Regions from separate parts of the Effusibacillus lacus genome, predicted to be linked through region 1. Evidence: riboswitches for the same ligand, from Rfam matches in the RefSeq annotation. Region 1 holds a riboswitch; each other region holds the start of a gene.
What was found. A riboswitch is a leader RNA that binds a small molecule or an ion and turns the genes downstream of it on or off. The one in region 1 is predicted to bind cyclic di-GMP.
Positions count from the first base shown of each region.

Region 2: linked by a shared signal. The riboswitch ahead of EFBL_RS17905 (ATP-binding protein) and the one ahead of EFBL_RS15820 (tetratricopeptide repeat protein) in region 1 are both predicted to bind cyclic di-GMP.
Region 3: linked by a shared signal. The riboswitch ahead of EFBL_RS02520 (phosphatase PAP2 family protein) and the one ahead of EFBL_RS15820 (tetratricopeptide repeat protein) in region 1 are both predicted to bind cyclic di-GMP.
Region 4: linked by a shared signal. The riboswitch ahead of EFBL_RS05135 (anti-repressor SinI family protein) and the one ahead of EFBL_RS15820 (tetratricopeptide repeat protein) in region 1 are both predicted to bind cyclic di-GMP.

Region 1 covers NZ_BDUF01000086.1:188,344-191,517, reverse strand. The annotation lists gene EFBL_RS15825 (long-chain-fatty-acid--CoA ligase) at 1-430, opposite strand, end outside; gene EFBL_RS15820 (tetratricopeptide repeat protein) at 573-1,448, opposite strand; cyclic di-GMP riboswitch class I at 1,502-1,591, opposite strand; gene EFBL_RS15815 (HD domain-containing protein) at 1,729-2,307, opposite strand; gene EFBL_RS15810 (YktB family protein) at 2,381-3,001, opposite strand; gene EFBL_RS15805 (glycosyltransferase family protein) at 3,017-3,174, opposite strand, start outside.
Region 2 covers NZ_BDUF01000109.1:1,706-4,879, forward strand. The annotation lists gene EFBL_RS17895 (methionine ABC transporter permease) at 1-167, shown strand, start outside; gene EFBL_RS17900 (MetQ/NlpA family ABC transporter substrate-binding protein) at 204-1,052, shown strand; cyclic di-GMP riboswitch class I at 1,199-1,285, shown strand; gene EFBL_RS17905 (ATP-binding protein) at 1,506-3,174, shown strand, end outside.
Region 3 covers NZ_BDUF01000010.1:11,323-14,496, reverse strand. The annotation lists gene EFBL_RS02530 (glycosyltransferase family 4 protein) at 1-64, opposite strand, end outside; gene EFBL_RS02525 (MGDG synthase family glycosyltransferase) at 93-1,235, opposite strand; gene EFBL_RS02520 (phosphatase PAP2 family protein) at 1,246-1,761, opposite strand; cyclic di-GMP riboswitch class I at 2,167-2,250, opposite strand; gene EFBL_RS02510 (glycosyltransferase) at 2,331-2,765, opposite strand; gene EFBL_RS02505 (response regulator transcription factor) at 2,821-3,174, opposite strand, start outside.
Region 4 covers NZ_BDUF01000020.1:12,193-15,366, reverse strand. The annotation lists gene EFBL_RS05145 (hypothetical protein) at 1-150, opposite strand, end outside; gene EFBL_RS05140 (hypothetical protein) at 291-1,094, opposite strand; cyclic di-GMP riboswitch class I at 1,471-1,556, shown strand; gene EFBL_RS05135 (anti-repressor SinI family protein) at 1,598-1,747, shown strand; gene EFBL_RS05130 (helix-turn-helix domain-containing protein) at 1,878-2,219, shown strand; gene EFBL_RS05125 (anti-repressor SinI family protein) at 2,386-2,529, shown strand; gene EFBL_RS05120 (hypothetical protein) at 2,685-3,035, shown strand; gene EFBL_RS05115 (AtpZ/AtpI family protein) at 3,098-3,174, shown strand, end outside.

The sequences.
Region 1 (3,174 bases):
TCTTTGCTGCAGGAGGCAGTTCTACTATAATCTTTTTCACAAGCTTGGCGGAACTGGGTGCTCCTGCCGCTTTCGGGAGCAGCGGGCCAAATACCACCAAGGCCTTCGCGCCGGAATCACTCAGGAAATGTTCAATTTCCCGCTCAACCGACATGGGATTGACCTGCACAACAATGGCTCCGGCCATCAGAATCCCATAGTACGCAATCACATATTGCGGGCAGTTGGGAAGCATGATGGCCACCCGATCGCCTTTTTCAATTCCCAATTCACGGAGTCCTGCAGCAAATCGCCCTGCATAGCCATAGAGGGTTTGATAGTTGATTTGCTGACCGTAAAAGTAAATGGCTCCTCTCTCAGGAAAGCGCTTACAAGTTTGACCCAGCATTTGAGGTAATGTCATGTTGCTGATCTCTTCCAGTTTCACCATTGGAATCCCCTCTCTCAGCATTAATAAAAAATTTCAATAAATTTGTACTTCTTTGTCTTTCTTTATTCTATAGCATAATTCCTGCCTCTTTCAATTGCAGTAAACTGCAGTAAACAACAGGCATCCAAACAAAATCCGGCACTTAATGCCGGATCCCCTCGCTAATTTCTCTGATTCGTTGTTGGCATCCCTCCATCAACACCGTTTGGCCCGTCTTGAGGAACAAGTGTGTCAGCAGGTTCAACACTTCCAATTCCAGAACCGGAAGCCTATATTCATGGCAAGCAGCCAATGCCTGCTTCAATCTGAAAATGGCTCCATGCCAATCTTTTTGACTGATCAGTACCAGGGTCATTGCCAGCAGAGCTTTAATCTGGCCGTCTGCCGATTTCTCCTTCCGGTAAATTTCATATGCCATCAGCAGGGCCGCAATTGATTCATCCAGCTTCCCCTGTTTGTACAAGACTCTTGAATAGATCTGCCATCCTTGTGCCGCATCGGTTGCGTTGGTGCAAACTGACAATTGTTTAAGGGATAGAGCGCAGTGCAGGGCCGCTTGCTCAAGTTGGTTTCGTTCCATCAAGCAGACCGTCACCAACAGTTCGGCCAGTCCCGAGTTGTGAACGTTGCCCGCTTGATCGAATTGACCACGGGCTTGAGATGCCATTTTCATGGCTCTGCTCAGACTGCCCGCCCGGTAAAAGACCATAGCCAGCAGCAACAGCATGTTTCCCTTTAATTTGCCCAAGCCGCTCTTTTGAACTGTGTACCTGTGTTCCAATTCTTTCAATTCTTTTCTGTATGGATAGAGATACAACGGAGTAATTCCCGTCTGGTAGGATCTTTCCTTGGCCAATTCCAATACATGCTGTTTCACGGTTCCCAACAGAATCCGCAGTTTTGCTGCAGAGTCTCTTTCATGACTTACGCAGTCCAGCACCTTACCAAGCAATAAATCCAGCGACTCCCCTGCATTTGTTGGAACCGGTTCCGAATGGTTGCGAACCCGCAAACTCATGCAAACTCCTCCCAAACAATGATTTTGTCAGGGCAGACACATAAGCGTATACCTGTGGCGGCCCGGCTGTCATAGAAAGCAGTGCCCTCCTTAGACCCGCAGCTTTGCGTCATCTCCTTTCGGAGATTTTGCCTTTTTCTACAGCGTATTTCTCTAATAGGTACAACGATTGCCGAGAGATTCCTATAAAAAATATAAAAATGCGTCAAAAGTCCCACTCTTTTTGGGCTTTTTCGACGCATTTCGACAAGATAATCCCGTCAAATCTGCTGGTTTCTGCCTAAGCTTCCAATGCAATCCCGCGCAATCCCAGCTCGTCGGCTCTTGCCTGGAGTGCAGCAATGACAAATTCAATATGTTCGTCCAAATCGACTCCCAGCTCCTCAGCCCCTTTGTACACGTCTTCCCGGGAGACCCCTTTGGCAAACGCTTTGTCTTTCAGTTTCTTCCTGACCGCTTTCACGTCCACGTCAAAGATGCTTTTGGTTGGTCGAACCAGGGCAACCGCCATAACGAATCCGGACAATTCGTCTACTGCAAACAGCGTTTTATCCAGCAGTGATACCCTTGGAACGCCTGAATACTCGGCGTGGGACAGGATTGCATGAATCACGTCTTCCGGATAGCCCATTTTTTGAAGAATTTCGCAACCTTTAAAAGGATGCTCCTCAGGAGTGGGATACATCTCGTAATCAAAATCGTGCAGCAGCCCGACGATTCCCCATTTCTCCACGTCTTCGCCAAACTTTGCCGCATAGGCACGGATGGAAGTTTCCACCGCCAGCGCATGCTTGATCAAACTTTGGCTCTTGGTGTATTCGTTCAAGAGATTCCATGCCTCTTCCCTTGTGAAATTCATTCTTCTCACTCCGTTTTCTAAATTGTTTTCCAGGGCCCCGCATAGCATGACCGGCAATTGTTTGCCTTACAAGCTACTGGGGTGACAGTTTATACAGCGGTTCCAGTTGGAGCATGGTTTGCCGTGCCCTGTCCAGAAACTCCCCGCCCGACATGGATATTGCTTCTGCTCGCGGGATTTCGATCCCGACCAGCAGTTCCCCATTCTTGTTATGTATGAGTTTTCGGGTGAAGATGTCAATTTTCTCATTCATCTCCGAATGAGGGACGGGCTTTGGTTTCACGTGGTCATCGTACCAAAGCATGGACCCCGGAATTTTATCCCTGACCTCCGGCCATTGCCGCGCCAGTTGTTCCCCGAATTCTTTCTTGTGCAAGCATTCGTAGATGATGGCAAACTGCACGAAAGCATGGGTAGACCACAATCCGACTTGAAAATGGGGCAGCATCTTATAGCCGCGAGGATTTGTGGCAAAGCTTACCCAGGAATCGCTGGGGGGGTTGGTTTTCCGCCGGGCATGTTTGGCCACATGCGCAAAGAACTCTTCTCCGTAATGGGCGGACAAATCCGGAGCCAATTCTGTGCCGATCGCTTCAAACTTGGGACGCACTCTGGTCTTGAGGGCCTCCATTCGGGGCTCCAGCCCTTCCACTTCAAATACAGCAAAGTCTTCTTCTTTCCATCCGGCAAACATTACCTTCCTCCTCCCTTACAATTGCTGGAACAAACGGACTAATTCTTCCGCCACCGATTCGGCGGTAAACATGTCCGTATCATTCTCATCCGCAAGCTTTTGGTAGCGATCCAGATTTTGCGCCATGCGGATCAATTCCCCGGCAACCTTCTCCGGTTCCCGCGGATCGACAA
Region 2 (3,174 bases), on a different contig from region 1:
TGGCAGGCATCGTGGGTGGCGGAGGAATTGGAGACCTGGCCATCCGTTTCGGGTACTACCGTTACGAAAACGAAATTATGTTGTTAACCGTTTTTGTTCTGATCGCGCTTGTGCAAATCATTCAATACCTGGGTGACTGGACAAGAAGCAAAGTGGACAAGCGGTAATCATACAATACATCAAAAGAATGGGAGAGAGGAAACATGAAAAAGATCTGGAGTTTACTTGCTGTACTGGGACTATCAGCCTCTTTAGTGACAGGCTGCGGTGGCGGGAAAACCGAACCAGCCGCCAAACCGGATGCCAAGCCGGCTGAAAAGAAAGAGTTGAAGATTGGTGCTACGGCCGGTCCTTACAGTGACATGGTATCAAAGGCTATCAAGCCTATCATGGAGAAGAAAGGATATAAGATCGAGGTCGTGGAGTTTGGCGATTACATTCAACCGAACCTGGCTCTGGCCAATGGTTCCCTGGATGCCAATCTGTTTCAGCATATTGTCTACCTGAAGAAGTTCTCCGCAGACAAGGGACTGGATCTTTCTGCCGTAATCAGTGTTCCGACGGCTCCGATGGGACTTTATTCGAAGAAGTTCAAATCTCTGGATGAGATCAAAGAGGGAAGCACGATTGCGATCGCCAACGATCCCACAAACCTGGCCAGAACGTTGCTGCTGCTGCAGGATGCCGGCTTGATCAAGATCAAGAAGGATGTCGATGTTTCCAAAGCTTCTGAGAAAGACATCGCAGAGAATCCGAAGAAACTGAACATCAAACCGCTGGAGGCCGCCCAACTGCCCCGTGCAGTCGACAGTGCCGATCTTTCTGCCGTACCGGGGAACTTTGCTCTGGCAGCCAAGATGGATCTCTTGTCAGCATTAAAGTTGGAAAATATGCCTGATGATTACCGGAACCAGCTGGTTGTCAAAACCAAAGACCTGGAGGCCCAATTTACCAAAGACCTCAAGGCAGCCATTGAATCCAAAGAGTTCGAGCAAACCATCGACAGCCAGTTTAAAGGGTTCGGAAAACCGAAATGGATGACCCAGAAGTAATCTTGTATATACAAAAGACGCCAAAAGACGCCATTTGGGCGTCTTTTTGTTATGAAGTGCACGGAATTCGTCTTCCGGAATGCGATTGGCCGGGTAAAAAGGAAAGGGTTTCTCACCTGACGAATATATGGAATGCCACTCTTTGTGGCCGACAACGGCAAACTTCGGGAAACCGGAGGACGCAAAACTACAGGGGCTACGGTAGGAAACTACGAAGCCAGCCAGTTGCCGAAAGGAGGGGACATCATGAGAACAGCTTTCAAAGCAGGCATGTTTACAGCTCTCAACGCACTCGCGATCTTGATTACCTATGGGCAACCATGGTTCTAGTAGGTTGCCGGTCAAGAGAGAATCGGATAAACCCGATTCTCTCTTTTTAATTTTTTCTATAAGTGTTATTATTTAACTTATCGGCACCATCTGATCGGATCCTATTTTGAGAGGGGAGACAGCATGAAGGAAAGAAATTTGTATACATACGTTCTAAGTCTTGTAGCCATATATGCTGTCTGGGAGACGATCATTGATTTCGAGATTAGCAACTGGTTTTTTTATCTGCTGCTCATAGGGCTGGTCATTGTTTGGGATCTGTTTCCTGTCAAATTGCCCAGCGGAATTGAGTATGAGGCTGGTTCCATTGGTTGCTTGTTGATACTGTTTCAATTTGGTCTTTCTGCATGCATGTTGTCATGTATTATCGGCCTATTGTTTGCTTTTTGGAAGAATGCAAAGTCTTTCAAAAAAATTAAATGGTTTCGCTATACGGTCAGCATTGGCATGTATTATCTTTCATTCCTGCTTGCTTACAAAGTGATGGGGTATACGGCTTACCTCAATCCTTACATCCAGGCGTTTGCGATTGCGTCTGTTTTTGAACTTGCTAATCACATACTGATGGCCGGTGTGAAAAAAACGGTTACGGGAAGTGTTACAACCGGTGAATTTTTCGGACCTCTAAAGACCCTGCTTATTCCCGTAATCATGTACACCATTATTCTCCCCCGTTTAATGAGGCATCAGGAGATTCAGGAATGGCTGGATGAAATTTCTTTTTTGGCAATCGCATCCATTACGATCATTTACTTTTCTTCCGCATTTACCAAAGAACTCACAAAGCGCAGAGAGGCTCAAGAAGCCCTGTATCTTGCGCAACAGGAACTGGAGGATACACTCCGCCATCAACAGGGAATGACCTTCAAATTCAAGGAGGCGGATGAAAAATTCATTCATACGCTGTATGACGGGGAATTGATGTACAGGCTCGGGTTTGTCCCGGAAAAAGTGATTGGAAAGGAGTTGTCAAATTTTGTTCCAATAGACATGGCTTTAAAGACCGAAAGTTATTACCGCCGTGCATGGAACGGAGAAGAGAACGTGATCTACGAAGGGGAACTGAACGGGATCATCTATCTGGCTTCTTTGCGCCCAATTAAGCGAAACGGGAAAGTGGTGGAGGTAATCGGGTCCTGCGTGGACATAACCGAGCGGAAACAAGCTGAAGATCTTCTGCTCAAATCAGAAAAGCTGGCCGTCGCGGGTCAATTGGCTGCCGGAATCGCCCATGAAGTGCGCAATCCCCTGACAACGATCAGGGGGATTATACAATTGATGCAATCCGGTCGGATGAAAGAACAGTATTTTGACTTGATAGTTTCAGAAATCGATCGAATGAACCAGATCATTAGGGACTTTTTATCTTTGGCCAAACCCTATTCCACCTCTTTTAAGAGGACGAACCTCCATTCCTTTCTGGAAGATACGGTTCTATTGTTTACGGCTGAAAAAATCATGAGAAATGTGCAGATCGAACGGGATTTCTCGATCGACAACCCTTGGATTCTTTGTGAGGAAGCACAGTTGAAACAGGTATTTATTAACATTATAAAGAACGCGTTCGAAGCGATGCCCAATGGTGGAAATCTGACTATCAGCACGCATGTTTCGGAACCGAATCTTGCGGTCATCCGGTTCTCCGACTCCGGACTTGGAATCCCGGAGGACAGGCTTGACAAGTTGGGCGAGCCCTTTTACAGCACGAAGGAAAAGGGGACAGGTCTGGGTTTGATGGTCAGTTACCGGATTGTTGAGCAGCATAACGGCACAATCAGAATTCAAAGCAAAC
Region 3 (3,174 bases), on a different contig from region 1:
TCAGCGTCATGGTGACTCCGTTAACTTGAGGCGCAAACGTGTCTGTAAACAGTGCAATCCGCAAACCAATCCCCCCTTGATATCTGACATATTTACCGGATCATCCGCAGGCGGGAGTGCCGTCCACGGTGTTCCAGCGCTTTCTCCATCACAGCTTCCGCAATTTCCTCGGCAGCTTTCGGACGACGGATGGTCTCCATGCGTCTGATCATTGTTTCCCGAACCGTCTTGTTCTCCGCAAGATAAAGAGCCAGATCAGCCGCTTCGTCCGGTGTATCCGCGGAATAAGCCACTCCCAACCGGGTCATCAGCTCCCCGTTTCGCTGTTCCTGTCCGGGTATCGAAGTATACAGCACCATCGGCAGTTTCATGGTCAGGGCTTCCGATACGGTCAAGCCGCCCGGTTTGGTAACAAGCACATGATGTTGGGCCATCAGCCTGGCAATCTGTCTAGTGTACCCGTATATAGTAATGTTGCCGTTCTGTCCGTACCGGCTCTCCAATTCTTCCTGCAGGGTCTGATTGTGGCCGCAAACCACAGTGATCTTGCAAGCGCCGCAGGAATCGGCAATCGACTCGACCATTGGGGTTACGCCGATTCCCAAGCCTCCGCCCATAATCAGAATTCTGTTTTCAGAATCCGGTCTGATACCCTCTGCGGTTTCCGAACCGGATAACGCTTCCAGAAACGAACGGGATACGGGAATCCCTGTCACCCGGACTTCTGCGGGATAACGGAGACGCTTATGCAGAACGTTTGCGATTGGTTGCGCAGGAACGCAGTAGAGATCCACCCCTTGGTGTGTCCAGTATCCGTGCATATCAAAATCGGTAATGACTGTACACAAGGGAACCTGCAGCCCCTTGCGTTTCATTTCCGCGATCAGGCACGCCGGGAGCGGGTGCGTGCAGACAACCGCATCAGGAGCCAGGCGTCTCAACCAGGAACCTACGTCTTTTTTCAACACACGGTGAACAATCAGGCGGCTGAACCCGTTCATTTCCTTCTCCCGCTGCCACTCGTACCATTTCCCCCACCAGCCCGGCCGCCGGGCCAGTGTTTCCAGATACAAGGCGCGAGTCACTTTTGCCGTGAGCGGGCGAAACGTATCCAGCAGGTTCAGTCTCGTCACCCGCGCATCCGGGAAGGATGTCAGCAACGATTCTTCAATCGCGGAGGCAGCCCGGTCATGACCCGCTCCAATCGATTCGGACAACAATACGAAATGCGGCATGGGTCCCTCCTTAAGCTATCACCAATGCGGTAACGGTACCAAGCATTGCACCGATGGCAATGTCAGTCGGATAATGCAAACCGAGATATACCCGGGATAAAGCCACGAGTACGGCCACACCGTAGAACACAGCCGTAAAAGCGGGAAATGCAATTGTCAACACGGTCGCCATGGAAAAAGCGGCCGTCGAGTGTCCGGAAGGAAATGACGCGTCACAGAGCAACTTGCGCCCGGTGCATACATCTTCAAGGGCCTGATAAGGCCTTCGCCGCGGATATACTTTCTTGCACACGCTGACAACCAGATGACTGATCAACAAACTCAAAGCCATATGAACGCCCGTCTTCATCAGGAACGAATTGCCGAAGAGCAGCAAAGCCAGTGCCAGCAGAATGCTCCAGACCGCCCCTCCGAAGTGGGTGATGCATGGCATTATTTTGTCCAGCAGCGAGGATCTCAAACTATGGTTCACCCAGAAAAATGTCGTGATGTCTCCGCCCCGTACCCAATCGGTCATTTTCTGCATCAGGTGGTTCCTCCCTTCCTCTCAGTCTTAACGTACCATCGAATTATTAAGAAAATATAAAGGTTAGCTTAAGAATTCAAATACTAGCGCTTATCTTACAAGTGCAAAAAGCGCTTCTTGGAATGTTTCAAGAAGCGCAGGGAATTGTCGGAACAACAGGATCAGGACACTTTCTTTTCCGGTTCGGGGTCATCAAGCAGCAGATTGCGGGTCGAATCCTTAAACTCCTTAATGGTTCTGCCGAAGACACGCCCCAATTCCGGCAGCTTTTGTAAACTATGTGTAAAAACGGCAAACAGACCAAGAGATCCCTCAGGAGAGGGATCTCTTGGTTGTGGGGGGTAGGGGGATTCCAAAAGGGTCAATGAGGAAACCTTTTGTGGGATTGAGCAATTCACCGGAACAATCAGCAGCCTGGCGATCATAGCTTTCGCTGTAGACCCATGGCTTTGCGTCCCTGTCTTTCGATCAGGTTTGCCCTTTGTGATTGACTCATTCCTTGTCTTAAATTTTACATATGTCGACAAAATAGTACATAGGACTGTAGGACTATTTTTCGGGAAATTACTTTATAATTCGACAATTACCGCCAAATAAGGGATTATTTTCCTGTTATTTTTATATCCCCGCAGGTCGATCAGGAGAAACGGACTCTCAGTTCCTGTTTCTGCCCACAATGCCCGTATCAGCTCCGGATCAAATTCCTGACTGCTTTCCACCAGTTCGATTCTGGCGTCATTTTCTTCCAGGCGTCTTATGATTTCCCGGGTCGTATCCCGGGATCCGGTATCCACCAGCACAATCCGCATCTCTTTTTTGGACAGAAACGCCCTGTAGCAGATAGTGCGAAGGAGTCCCTCCACGTAATTCTCCCCGTCCTGCACCAACAGTACCAAAGTCAGGCGGTTCTCTGGCGAGGAACGTCTATAGAAAAAACGGACCAGTTTGGTTACCCCTACAATCAAGCCGTATACGGCAAAAGCCCATATCAAAAGGGCCAGCACACCTGCCACCTCCCCTTGTGGTGTCAATATATGCCGGCCCCTATGTAGGCGTTCGTCAGAGTCGGACCCACCCGCGTCGGGCAGCTGTAATAACAGCTTGGGTTCGGTCATCAACCCCGAGTTTTCCCAGTATGGAAGAAACGTGATTTTTCACCGTTTTCTCCGAGATAAACAGGGTTTCCCCAATGTTCCGATTGCTTTTTCCTTCCGCCATTAAACGCAGAATTTCCATTTCCCTTTGCGTCAGCAAATCCTGCCAGGTGTCCTGTTCCACGGCAGTTGCGATTTCATCCTGGAACACCCTGCCGCCACCCATCTTGTAGCTTAGCCGTTTAAATTCATTGATCAGCTTCGTTGTAACCTGAGGATGGATAAATGCCGTTCCGCCGGCCACCTGTCGGACCGCGTC
Region 4 (3,174 bases), on a different contig from region 1:
GGTTGTACCCGTTTCGGGCGTGCCGGTTGATTGGCTTTGCGGCAAACTTGTCTCAGTTGTCTGGGTTTGGGTGGCTTCTTCCGCATGAGCAAGTGGAGAACCCATACTGAAAGCCATAACCAATGCGGTTACTGCACTTTTTCTAATCATTTTGCTATCCTGCTCCCTCATGTAATCTCGGTCTTCTTACGAGTTTTTTAGATGTATATGTAGTTGGCTGATAGAAATTAACTCCATCCTTTTCCGGGATGGAGTCAATTTCTTCTATGCTGTGACCAGCTTTATAGCTCTTAATCGATCAAGTCACCTGTTGTAGAAGCACTTTGAGATTGTACAACAGTTACATCCGAATTTTGTTTTTGGTTGATATCATGACCTTTCGCAACAGAACCTTGTTGGGTAACATTGGCAGATTTTTGTTTTTGATCGATTAATCCGCCTTCAGCAGATTGATCTTGCTCAGTCCAGTTGTCCGATTTTTGCTCCTGTGAGTTGTTGCGTCCCTTTGCCTTGGAGAACTGGTCTGTGCTGTTGGAAGATTTTTGTTGCTGACCGATAAATCCGCCTGCAGCAGATTGACCTTGCAGAGTCCAGTTGTCCGATTTTTGCTCCTGCGAATTGTTGCGTCCCTTTGTCTTGGAGAACTGGTCTGTGCTGTTGGAAGATTTTTGTTGCTGACCGATAAATCCGCCTGCAGCAGATTGACCTTGCAGAGTCCAGTTGTCCGATTTTTGCGATTGGGAACCCGATACCGGGCGACGGTATGTACCGTTGGCTATTTGGTATTGTTCGGTCGATTCTCCGGATCGTTGTTCTTGGCCCACAAAGAATCCTTCAGCCTCTTGGTACTGATCGTTGTACTGGTCAGCTTTCTGGGATTGCTCCAGACCGTCAGCTTGGTTCGCTATTTGTTGTTGCCCGAAAAATGCAGGTGCTTTTTGGGTTTGGCCCACCATGGCACCAACACCGTACTGGCTGCTGTAACTTTCCCTGTCAACTTTCTGCTTCTGGTCCACGGATGCGAATGCGGAACCTGCGCTGGCCATTACCATAGAAGTGATCACTGCTGCACTGATTGCAAACTTTTTCCTCATTTTCCTTACCTCCTAGTTTTTCTCGTTCGATTTGTCGAACAATAGTTTCAGTATGTACCTAATCAAAATAGGTTTAAACCTTCTTCGCGAGCCCGCTTGTTCGTTTTATCGAACCCGCATTCAAAGTATAATCGGCTTTTATAGAAAACAAAAATCGTAAATTCTTTCATTTTTCGTTGTATAGAACGGTTTTTGTTCATTATAGTGCACAAATCTTGTCCAATCTTTTATTTTGTTAGTTATATAGAACGTTTGTTGTTTCTTATAATGAACATAACCTGAGACACCAACAAGCGTCGAACAAAATCGAAATAATTCGAATATTTTTAATTGATAATTACTATAATTTAAATTAGAATTTTACTGGGGTAAAGCTTCCGGATAAAGGCAAACCTGACTGAAAGGCAGGGGCGCAAAGCCACAGGTCTAAGGTTTCCATACTATGATGGCTGGGCTGCCAATTGGAAAGCAATTTGAGCTGACCATTGGAGGGGTAAGGGGAAATGGTATCCATCGAGGAAGCTGTCAGTCTACCGTTGGATCCGGAATGGGTAGACCTGATGAAAACTGCGCGAGAGATGGGCATTACACCGGAGGAAGTAAGAAGTTTTCTTGTACAGGCCTCATTGGAATTATCGGGATTCAAAAGCTGACCGGATGATTAGGGACAGAAACAAGGCGACAGTCTTCACTGTCGCCTTTTGCTGGGTAAGCCTACAAAAATGTCAACTATATGATATAATGAACGAAACAATTATGAAACCTGATTGAGGAGGCAAGTCAGTGATCGGGAAACGAATCCAACAATTGCGTTTAGAAAAGAATCTCTCATTAACTGAACTTGCTGACCGGGCAGGTGTGTCAAAGTCATATCTCAGTTCCATTGAGCGGGATATTCAAGCCAATCCATCCATTCAATTTCTTGAGAAGATCTCCGCCGTCCTGAATGTGGATATCCAGACCCTGATTCTTTCCAATTCTGCTAAAGATTCCGATGCATTGGATCGCGAATGGCTCACCCTTGTCCGGGAGGCAATGGATTCTGGAATCAGCAAAGAGCAATTTCGTGAATTTCTTGAGTTTAACAAATGGCGGCTGCAGAATAAACACAATGAATCCCAATAGAGGGAGTACCCTGGAAGTGCTCCTCTTTTCTTTTCCAGCCCTTGCCCTTTATTCGTAAATATTGTTCAATCTTTGCGCTTAACCTGGTTTTTACAATGTGAATGAAACTCTAATAAACGCATAGAATCAATTGTGGGGAATTCTATGGCAGTGGAGGGGTAAGGGAATGATTGTAACGGGTGAGGCATTATGCAATTCCACCTTGGATGATGAATGGATCCAACTGCTGTTCATCGCCAGGGAAATGGGTATCCAACCTGAAGAAATAAGGGCTTTTCTGACACAAGCCTTACAACGGCCCACTGATTAGTCAAATGTGCAATTGCAGTTACTAGCGACATTGGGGATGTCGCTCTTTTTTTGTGATTGCCATGCCCGCGGGGGGAAGATCAAATACTTTCTCAAATACGGCAAACATGATATCATGACGTAAAGCTCCATATCCTATAGAAAAGGGGGCTGTCTATGAACCGCTTTCTTAACCTGAAATCTCTGTCCGGGGAACTGAAACGAACCGAAATTCGGAAAGGAATCGGTTACAAACTGACAACCAAAGAGTTTATCCTGCAGCGGGAGGACCAGACCTACCACATTCTGTTCGAAGATATTCTCGGTCTGATTCAACGGGAATCGATGGACGGACGCCCGGACGAAAAAGGAACGCACAAGATTATAACGAACAGGATACGTGTTTATAACCGAAGCGGAGTGTTTGAAAAAGGAGCTGCCACTCTGTACGCGTCCCTGTCCGACAATTTCTGCAAACTGTTTCTCGATTATCTGGAGCGGTCCCACCGTTCCGCCCCAGGTACGTAAAAAGAAAGCACCGATGGCAAGTGTTCACACCGGTGCTTTTTCTGACTCTATATCATTGGAGGGTGAAGACCGTGCAAGCTCCCAAGAAGTCCGACAAGAAAGACAATCCGTGGCAAGCGTTGGGGTTGGTGTCAGCCAT